DNA from 3 places in the Halopseudomonas phragmitis genome. Region 2 is predicted to be linked to each of the others. Evidence: predicted binding sites of a transcription regulator. Region 2 holds the regulator's gene; each other region holds the start of a gene.

Region 1 (3,279 bases), 170 kb from region 2:
TACAATCGGCCCGGGCACAATGCCCGGGCCAGCCAACCATTATTGCCGCTGTTCCTGCTCGTCCTCTTCCTCGACCTGCTCCGGCTCATCCAGGGCAGAGTCATCCACCAGTTCGGCATCTTCCTTCATTCGCTCGACACGCTCACGCTCACGGGTCTCCTCGGCCTCGGGGCAGTCCAGCTTGAGCAGGAAGGTCCGTGACACATCGATCAGGCCGACATGTTCGATGGTCCGCCGACCAATCAGCACCGGATAGGTCATGTCGCCGCGGTCACGCAGGGAGAACTGTTCTTCATAAACCTGATTGCCGATGCACATCGCCATTTTCACCACCGGCCGACGATCCTCGCCGCCCGCCCCGCGCACCAGCACCCGACGATAGACCGGCCGCTCAAACTTCAGGGTCACCAGTTCGCCGCTATCGGCATCCTTAACCGGCACGTCATAACGCACCCAAGGATTGCCGTTGAGGGTGAAGTTCTCGATGTTGATCGCATGCATCGAAGAGGTCAGTGCACCGGAGTCAACCTTGATCTTGACCGCCGTATGCTCCGGCAGGATTCGGCCCTTTTCAACCCAGCCAACGATTACCTGCGCGGCAACCGGTTGCTCCGAGGCTTCGGGGTCTTCGTGCTGCTCGGCCTCGGCCCAGGCCACCGGGGCCAACACCGACAAGCACACCGCCCAACACCAACGCTTGATCACTGAATGCATGAGAGATCCTTTGCAGAAACAACAGGATAGACCGGCAGGAATAGAAAAAGTGCCACACCAGCCGGGATACTGGCCATTTGCGGACCAAAACGGCGCGCATTTTATATGATTTGACGGCGCTGAATAGAGGGGCCAAGCGGGGAAATGACGCTTGTCACGCAACAGCCCATAAGCCTGACCGGGGTCCCACCATAGCCAACACGAATCATTGAGCGTGGCCACCAGCTTGGCATTACACTGATGAGCCCACAGAAAACCGACGCCAATTTGACATCATTTTTTTTGTTCAGACGGGTTCAGGTTTACCTGAAAGTGCCGATACAGACGCTAGGGGACCGCAGCCACTGGCATAGGGCGCGGCAATACAAGAACAAACACAAGTCGTTTGCGCGTGGAGGTTTTAATGAAGCTGTTGCGCAGCATCAAAATCAGTCAGCGGATCTGGCTGATCCTTATCGTCGCTCTGGTCAGCATGACCCTTCTGTCAGTTACCGCGCTCGTCGGCCTCAAGAGCGAACTGCGTCAGGCGGAAATCACCAAGGCCACCCATCTGGTGGAAGTGGCCCACGACCTCATGGCTCACTACCACGGCAAACAGGTGCGCGGCGAGTTGAGCGAGGAGCAGGCTCGCAAGCAGGCTCTGGACGCCTTGCGCGGGCTACGCTACGACGGCCAGGAATATTATTGGGTCAATGACATGAACAACATCATGATCATGCACCCGGTAGCGCCCCAGACCGAAGGCATGGACCTGACCAACATCAACAGCTCAGATGGGCGCCGCAATGTCATCGTCGACATGGTCAACATGGCCCGTAGCCAGGGCACCGCGCATATCGAGTACACCTGGACCCGCCCCGGCAAGAACCCTGGCGAAGACGAAGGCGTTGGCAAAATCGCCGCGTTCAAGCACTTCAAGCCCTGGGACTACATGGTCGGCACCGGCATTTTCATCGAAGACATGCAGTCCAAATTCTGGACCGAGGCCATGCGTCTGCTGCTGGTGGTCAGCCTGATCAACCTGTTGATGATCATCATTCTGTTCATCATCGGCCGCAGCATTTCCCAACCACTGAACCGGGTGGTCGACGCCATGCATGATATCGCCAGTGGCGAAGCCGATCTAACCCGCCGGCTGGATGATGACGCCCGAGACGAACTGTCACTGATGGCCCGCTATTTCAACCAGTTCACCGGCAACCTGCGCGGCCTGATCCAGCAACTGGGCGACAGTGCTCGGCAGATGATCAGCGCCAGTCAGCAGCTCGACCAGATCAGCGATAACAGCCTGCGCGACATGACCCGCCAATCGGAGCGCATGGAACTGATGGCTACCGCCATTAACGAAATCACCTACGGCGTTCAGGACGTAGCTCAGAATGCCAATGCCGCCGCCCATGAGGTAGAAAACGCCAACGAAGGCGCCAACCACGGTCGCAGCCAGGTGGAAAAAACCATCGAGCAGATCAACCATCTGTCCAGCAGCGTCAAGACGGCTGTCGAGCACATGGAGACCCTGGCCACCGATGCCAATGAGATCACCTCAGTACTGGATGTGATCCGCAACATCGCCGAGCAGACCAACTTGCTGGCGCTCAATGCCGCCATTGAGGCCGCCCGTGCCGGCGAGATGGGTCGCGGTTTTGCGGTGGTCGCCGATGAGGTGCGCAATCTGGCCCAGCGCACCCAGAAGTCCACCGAAGAAATCCATGAAATGATCACCAAGCTGCAGAACAATACCCAGACGGTGGTCAACGTCATCAACGAAAGCAGCCGCTACTCACAGCTCAGCGTCGAGCAGGTCAACGCTGCCGGTCAGGCGCTGGATCAGATCGCCCAGTCCATGCAGCAGATGGTCGCCCTCAACGCCTCGATCGCCAGCGCCACAACCCAGCAGTCGACCGTGGTCGAGGACGTCAACAAGAACGTGACCGAAGCCGCTGAACTGGCCCGCGAAACCACCGACGGTGCCCAGCAGACCGCCCAGGCCAGTCAACACCTGGCCCAGTTGGGACGACAAATCGATGGATTGGTAAGCCGGTTCAAAATCTGAGCAGAGAAGATGGGAGCGCCACAGCGGCGCTCCCATTGACTGACTATCTTCAGAGCACCATCACCGCCAGCCAGCCAAACACCAGCAGCGGCAGGTTGTAATGCAGGAAAGTCGGCACCACGGTATCCCAGATGTGGTTGTGCTGACCATCAACATTGAGACCAGACGTCGGCCCCAGGGTCGAGTCCGAAGCCGGCGAGCCGGCATCTCCCAGCGCCGCCGCCGTACCCACCAGCGCAACGATTGCCAACGGGCTGAAACCCAGTTGCAAGGCCAGCGGTACATAGATCGCGGCGATAATCGGAATGGTCGAGAATGACGAGCCGATCCCCATGGTGATCAACAGACCCACCAGCAGCATCAACAGTGCCGCCAGAGCCTTGTTATGGCCAATCAGCTCAGCCGAGCTGTCCACCAGCGTCTGAATCGAACCGGTAGCTCGCATCACCTCGGCAAAGCCGGCAGCCGCGATCATGATGAAGCCAATCATGGCCATCATCTTCATGCCCTCG
Region 2 (3,279 bases):
TCGCATCGGCGCCCATGAGCAATTGCGCACCCTGGGACGGATTCTCAATGTGCCGGTGCGGGTCGTCGATGAGCAGAACAGTCTGAGCGAGGTGCTCGACGAATTTGCCGGCAAGCGTCTGGTGCTGATCGACACCGCCGGCCTGCAGGCCAATGATCCGCACCTGAACAATCAGCTCAGTGAGTTGGCAGCCCAGGGCAGCCAAGTGCGCACACTGCTGGTACTGGCTGCAACCAGCCAGCACCGAGTACTCAAGGCTGCCTATCACACATACAAGCGTTGCGCGCTGTCAGGCTGTATTCTGACCAAGGTGGACGAGGCGGCTACTCTGGGTGAAGCATTGGGGCTGGCGATGGAGCACGGTTTACCGGTAGCCTATCTGGCCGATGGCCAGCGCATCCCCGATGACCTCAACCGGGCCGTGGGGCACCAACTGGTCAGCCGGGCTGTAAGCCTGGCCAGCAACGAAGCACCCGCAGATCAGGCTATGGCTGACGTTTTTGCCGGTATACTGCATAAACAACGCGCAAGTTGAGATTTTACTAAGGCAAGGTATACAACGAGATGGGAAGCAAACATCCGGTTCAAGTGATCGCAGTCACCGGCGGCAAGGGCGGGATCGGCAAGACCAATGTGTCGGTCAACCTCAGCCTGGCCCTGGCCGAGCTCGGGCGACGTGTGGTCCTGCTGGATGCCGACCTTGGCCTGGCCAATGTCGATGTGCTGTTGGGGCTCAAGCCGCGAGCTACCCTGGCTGACGTGCTGGAAGGTAGTTGTGATCTCAGGGATGTCATGATCTCCGGTCCTGGTGGAATACGGGTGGTACCGGCCGCTTCCGGCGTGTCGCACATGGTCCATCTCAATGCCCAGGAGCATGCTGGCTTGATCCAGGCCTTCAGCGAAATTGGCGATGACCTGGATGTGCTGATCGTCGATACCGCCGCCGGTATCAGCGATTCGGTACTGAGTTTCGTGCGCGCCGCCCAGGAAGTGCTGGTGGTGGTCTGTGACGAGCCTACCTCTATTACCGACGCCTATGCGCTGATCAAGCTGCTCAACCGCGATTTTGGCATGACCCGTTTCCGGGTTCTGGCCAATATGGTCAATACCCCACAGGAAGGTCGCACGGTGTTTGCTAAACTCACCAAGGTGACTGACCGCTTCCTGGATGTAGCCCTGCAGTATGTGGGAGCGGTGCCATTTGACGAGATGGTGCGCAAGGCGGTGCAGAAGCAGCGCGCAGTATATGACCTGTATCCCCGCAGCAAGGCCTCCATGGCGATTCGGGCGATTGCCCAGAAAGTCGATGGCTGGCCTTTGCCCGCCAATCCGCGCGGCCATCTGGAATTTTTCGTGGAGCGTCTGGTTCAGCAAGTCGGATCCGACGCATGACGGCACTGGCTGGTGGAGTGAGCATGTATACCCGCGCGCAGAGCACAGCCGAATATCAGGATCGACTGGTCGAGCAATTTGCTCCTCTGGTCAAACGTATTGCCTATCACCTGCTCGGTCGGTTGCCGGCCAGCGTGCAGGTTGAAGACTTGATGCAGGCCGGTATGATCGGCTTGCTCGAAGCATCCCGCAAGTTCGATAACAGCAAGGGCGCCAGCTTTGAAACCTACGCCGGCATCCGCATTCGCGGGGCCATGCTGGATGAAGTGCGCAAGGGTGACTGGGCTCCGCGTTCAGTACACCGCAACACACGCCTGGTCAGCGATGCGATCCGCTCGGTTGAGGCTCGTTTGGGGCGTGACGCTAAAGATAATGAAGTTGCTGCCGAACTTGAGATGAGTCTTGAGGAATATTACGCGATCCTCAACGATACCGCCGGCAGCAAGCTATTCAGTTTTGATGATTTGCTTGAGTCCGGAGCACCGACCGATGTTCAGGCCGAGGCTGAGCCTCTGGGCGGGCTTCAGGATGAGCGCTTTCGGGTCGCCTTGAGTAATGCGATCGAGGGGTTGCCCGAGCGTGAGCGCCTATTGCTGTCGCTGTATTACGACGAGGAATTGAACCTCAAGGAAATCGGCGCCGTACTGGGGGTCAGTGAATCACGGGTCAGTCAGTTGCACAGCCAGTGCGCCGCTCGTCTGCGGGCCCGCCTGGCCGATTGGCGCGACGATTGATTTTATCGCCAGCATCCGGACAATGCGCCTGGGCCTGACGCAAGGCGGATGATAGCTGGCAATATGGGTTTTCAGTGTTTCCTTAGGTGGTTCGACAGGCTTGAACATGGCAACGGGTGAGCAGCGAGCGAGCCTGCATTTCCCCTGGTTTGTACGGAGGTCTACTTGGACAAGAACATGAAAATTCTCATCGTTGACGATTTTTCGACGATGAGGCGCATCATCAAGAATTTGTTGCGTGACCTGGGGTTTACCAACACGGCTGAAGCCGATGATGGCACCACGGCGTTGCCCATGCTGCAAAGTGGCAACTTCGACTTTCTGGTGACCGACTGGAATATGCCGGGCATGAGCGGCATTGACCTGCTGCGCGCAGTGCGGGCCGACGAGCGCCTCAAGCACCTGCCGGTGCTGATGGTTACCGCTGAAGCCAAACGCGACCAGATCATTGAAGCGGCTCAGGCCGGGGTCAACGGTTACGTGGTCAAGCCTTTTACCGCGCAAGCCTTGAAAGAGAAGATCGAGAAGATTTTCGAGCGCGTTCAGGCCAAATAACACAACCCGGGGTAAAGGTTATGGCGTTAAGTAAGGATCCCGGTCAGGAAACCGCCCAGGAATTCGAACATTCCCTCAAGGAAAATGCGCGGCAGCTGGTCAGCTACCTGGAGAATGGCGAGTTTGCCGAAGCCGTACTGGTCATCCATGCCATCAATCAGGCCCGTGACCGCGGTCTGTACCATGAGGTCGGCAAGCTCACCCGGGCGCTGCACAGTGCGATCGTCAATTTTCAGATCGACACCACCCATGCGCTCGAAGAAGGCAACGACAGCTCCAAGATCACCGATGCTTCCGACCATCTCGACTATGTGGTCAAGCTGACCGACAAGGCCGCCAACCGGACCATGGATCTGGTTGAGAGCAGCGCGCCGATTGTTTCTGAGCTTGGCCAGGAAGCGGCAACCCTGCGCGCCGACTGGGAGCGCCTGCAGCGCCGCGAGATCGCCGCCACCGAGTTCCGTGACCTGTACCGACGCATTGGCGATTTTCTGGCCAAGACCGAGCAATCCAGCAGTGCTGTTAGCTCGCAGCTCAACGAAATTCTGCTGGCCCAGGATTATCAGGACCTGACCGGTCAGGTGATCAAGCGGGTCAT
Region 3 (3,279 bases), 1.4 Mb from region 2:
GGAGCCAAACTCAGGCGTTCCCCGTCCTCCACCTCGTCATTTTATCTACACAGCCAACGCCAATCGCTGCTCGGCCACCCCCTGGCGCAGGAAAAACCGCTCCACCGCCGAGCGGGTATCCTGCCAGGCCGTCTTGTGTTCCATTTCCAGAAAGTGGCCGCTGTGAGCTATGGTTGCGAACTGAGCCTGTGGCGCCAGTTTGGCAAAGCCGCGTGCATCATCCGGGCTGGTGTAACGGTCCCACTCGCCATTGACGAACAGCAACGGCAGGTCGATATTGGTCACGCAGCTCATATAGCTGTTGCTGTCCAGGCCCAGTACCTGGCGTATATGGAACAGCATCTGCGCATACTCGTGCTCTTCAAGGCTGCTGACATGGCGAAAATTGCAGCGCCTGAATAGGGGCGGCAGATATTCACCGATGGTGTCATTGACCAGATTGCCCACCGCCTGGCGGTCACAGGCCGCCAGATGGGTCTGGCCGCGACTGAGATAGTCATGCATCGCGCTGTTGAGAATCGGCGAGAATGAGCTGACCACGGCACTGCGGATCCGTGCGGGTCGCTGAGCCAGGGCCAGCAGTGTGGCGACGCCGCCCCAGGAGAACGAGTAGATGTGGTCGGCACTAAAGTGCTCGATCAGATCCAGCAGAATCAGTGCCTCGTCCTCCTTGCCAATCAATGGCAGGATTGGGTTGTGCGGGCGTGAGGCGCCAGCATAAGGCTGGTCAAACAACACCACATTGAACAGTGGTTGGAGAAACCGCAACGCCTGGCTGAACGAGGCGCTGGTGGCCAGCGAGCCGTTGACCAGAATGATGGTAGCGGTTGCGTCGGGGTTCGGATAACACCAGGTGTGCACCTTCATATCTCGGTGCACGCGAATTACTGCCTTTTCAGCGTACATGGGGGCACCTCGGAATGTTGAAGGCGAGCGTTTAGCGCGCCGGTGAAGAGTGCCACCAGCTAACCGCACCCAGATGACAGCAGCGTGTCATGGCCGCAGCCGTTGGTCGGGTGTAACTGGCTGTTCATGAATCCTGTAAGGCGGGAGCATCCGCTCCCGCAGCGAGCCCGCCGCATCCCTGTCCTGGAGCAGATGCTCCAGGCTCCCAGGAAACCCCAGGCCACTCTCAAGCCCGCCCCTGCCTGCTGATAACCTCATGACGGTTAAATTTGCATGTCAAAATGCTGTCAATAGAGCCTTGAGAGGCGATGACTGGCTGCAAGTGCCTGTCAAAAAGAAAGAAAAAAATCCTTAAAAAGGTCCTAAAGCTCCCCGAACAGACGCCGATAAAGTAATCGAATGCGAACTCTATGGGTGCCTGGGCAAGTCCCACCTTGGAGGCGCAGGCTCAGGCAAACATTATTAGGTCCTCTGGAGGCATGACATGTCCTTGACCGTTAATACCAACGTCGCGTCGCTGAATACTCAGCGCAACCTCAACAGTTCGGCCAGTTCTCTGCAGACATCCTTGCAGCGCCTGTCCACCGGTTCGCGTATCAACTCCGCCAAGGATGATGCCGCAGGTCTGCAGATTGCCAACCGTTTGACCAGTCAGGTCAATGGTCTGAATGTGGCGGTGCGCAACGCCAATGACGGTATCTCGCTGGCGCAGACAGCTGAAGGTGCTCTGCAGCAGTCGACCAATATCCTGCAACGCATGCGTGATCTGGCCCTGCAGTCGGCCAACGGTTCCAACAGCACTTCCGAGCGTGAGGCATTGAACGCCGAAGTAACCCAGTTGAAGAAAGAAATCGACCGAATCAGCAATACCACCACCTTCGGTGGTCGCAAGCTGCTGGATGGCAATTTCGGCATTTCCAGCTTTCAGGTTGGCTCTGCGGCTAATGAAATCATCAGTGTCGGGATTGGGGAGATGAGTTCCAGCTCTTTGGAGGGTACTTACTTCTCTGGTAACAGTGCGGAGTTTGATCCGGCGGCAGGTACCATCGTAGCAGGTGATGTGACCGTTGCCCTGACGCTGACAACGGGTACTGTAAACGTGACAGCTACCATGAGTGGCGGCGAAACCAATAAGCAGGCGGCAGAAAAAATTGCGGCAGCGGTGAATGATGCCAATGTTGGCGTGGGTGCCTTCGTTGAGGAGGACCCTGACAATGCTGGCGACTTCCTGATCAAATACGTTTCCAAGGCGGATGATGATGGCGCCTCTCTGTTGACCAGCGTAGCAGTAACCGACACTGATACTACAGGTGTGGGTACGCTCGGTTCTGCGGCAGCTATGACAGCTTCGACTGACAATACTGTCAAGGATATCGACATTACTACAGCCTCAGGTGCGCAGGCAGCAGTGCTGGTTATCGATGATGCGATCAAGATGATCGACTCCCAGCGCGCTGACCTCGGTGCGGTACAGAACCGCTTCGAGAACACCATTGCCAACCTGCAAAACATTGCCGAGAACGTGTCGGCCGCCCGTGGACGGATTCAGGACACCGATTTTGCCGCGGAAACTGCGAACCTGACCAAGAATCAGATTCTGCAGCAGGCCGGTACCTCTATCCTGGCCCAGGCCAACCAGTTGCCGCAGGCGGTACTCAGTCTGCTGGGCTGATCTGGCAGTAGGGTTGGTTTTCAACACAAGCCGGGCTTATGCCCGGCTTGTGTGTATTTGCGGCAGGCGCTTGCCTGCGCGGCAAAAGTTTGCCGGAATATCTCGGCAGTCAGTCGGTCTGGCTGGCTGTAAGTGGCCGTGGTTGGGCGCTTTATTGTTGTTGGCACACTTCCTGCTCATTCAACCTTGTGACATTAAAAAGCGGCAATGCAGTCGTTCGTCTGCATCGATGCCGAATATTCGTTGAATGCAGATTGCATGGCTGCCTGGTGATCGCGGTACGGGCAACAGGCAACAATGGAGGCAAGACATGTCCCTGACGGTGAACACCAATGTGGCGTCGCTGAATACCCAGCGTAACCTCAATACTTCATCCAATGCGCTGCAGACTTCTTTGCAGCGTCTGTCCACCGGCTCGCGCATCAACTCCGCCAAGGATGATGCTGCTGGCCTGCAGATTGCCAACCGCCTGACCAGTCAGGTCAATGGCCTGAACGTGGCGGTACGCAACGCCAATGACGGTATCTCGCTGGCACAGACCGCCGAAGGTGCTCTGCAGCAGTCGACCAATATCCTGCAGCGTATGCGCGATCTGGCCTTGCAGGCGGCCAACGGCTCCAACAGCGTCTCTGAGCGTGAGGCGCTGAACGCCGAAGTCAGTCAGCTGAAAAAGGAAATTGACCGGATCAGTAACACCACTA

What was found. The regulator FliA, encoded in region 2, starts transcription of late flagellar genes. The targets are predictions, from matches to a motif close to CTAAAGTTTNNNNNNNNNNNGCCGNTAA.
Region 1: BVH74_RS15495 (methyl-accepting chemotaxis protein) is a predicted target of FliA. The motif match lies at 1,009-1,036, and genes of this name have one in related genera.
Region 3: BVH74_RS09605 (flagellin) is a predicted target of FliA. The motif match lies at 1,269-1,296, and genes of this name have one in related genera.

Annotation. Positions count from the first base shown of each region.
Region 1 covers NZ_CP020100.1:3,339,659-3,342,937, forward strand. The annotation lists gene rloA3 (retropepsin-like aspartic peptidase RloA3) at 40-714, opposite strand; gene BVH74_RS15495 (methyl-accepting chemotaxis protein) at 1,118-2,767, shown strand; gene BVH74_RS15500 (Na+/H+ antiporter family protein) at 2,817-3,279, opposite strand, start outside.
Region 2 covers NZ_CP020100.1:3,509,306-3,512,584, reverse strand. The annotation lists gene flhF (flagellar biosynthesis GTPase FlhF) at 1-535, shown strand, start outside; gene fleN (flagellar synthesis regulator FleN) at 565-1,392, shown strand; gene BVH74_RS16245 (RNA polymerase sigma factor FliA) at 1,389-2,126, shown strand; gene BVH74_RS16240 (chemotaxis response regulator CheY) at 2,304-2,681, shown strand; gene BVH74_RS16235 (protein phosphatase CheZ) at 2,702-3,279, shown strand, end outside.
Region 3 covers NZ_CP020100.1:2,088,350-2,091,628, forward strand. The annotation lists gene BVH74_RS09600 (alpha/beta fold hydrolase) at 46-906, opposite strand; gene BVH74_RS09605 (flagellin) at 1,391-2,578, shown strand; gene BVH74_RS09610 (flagellin) at 2,889-3,279, shown strand, end outside.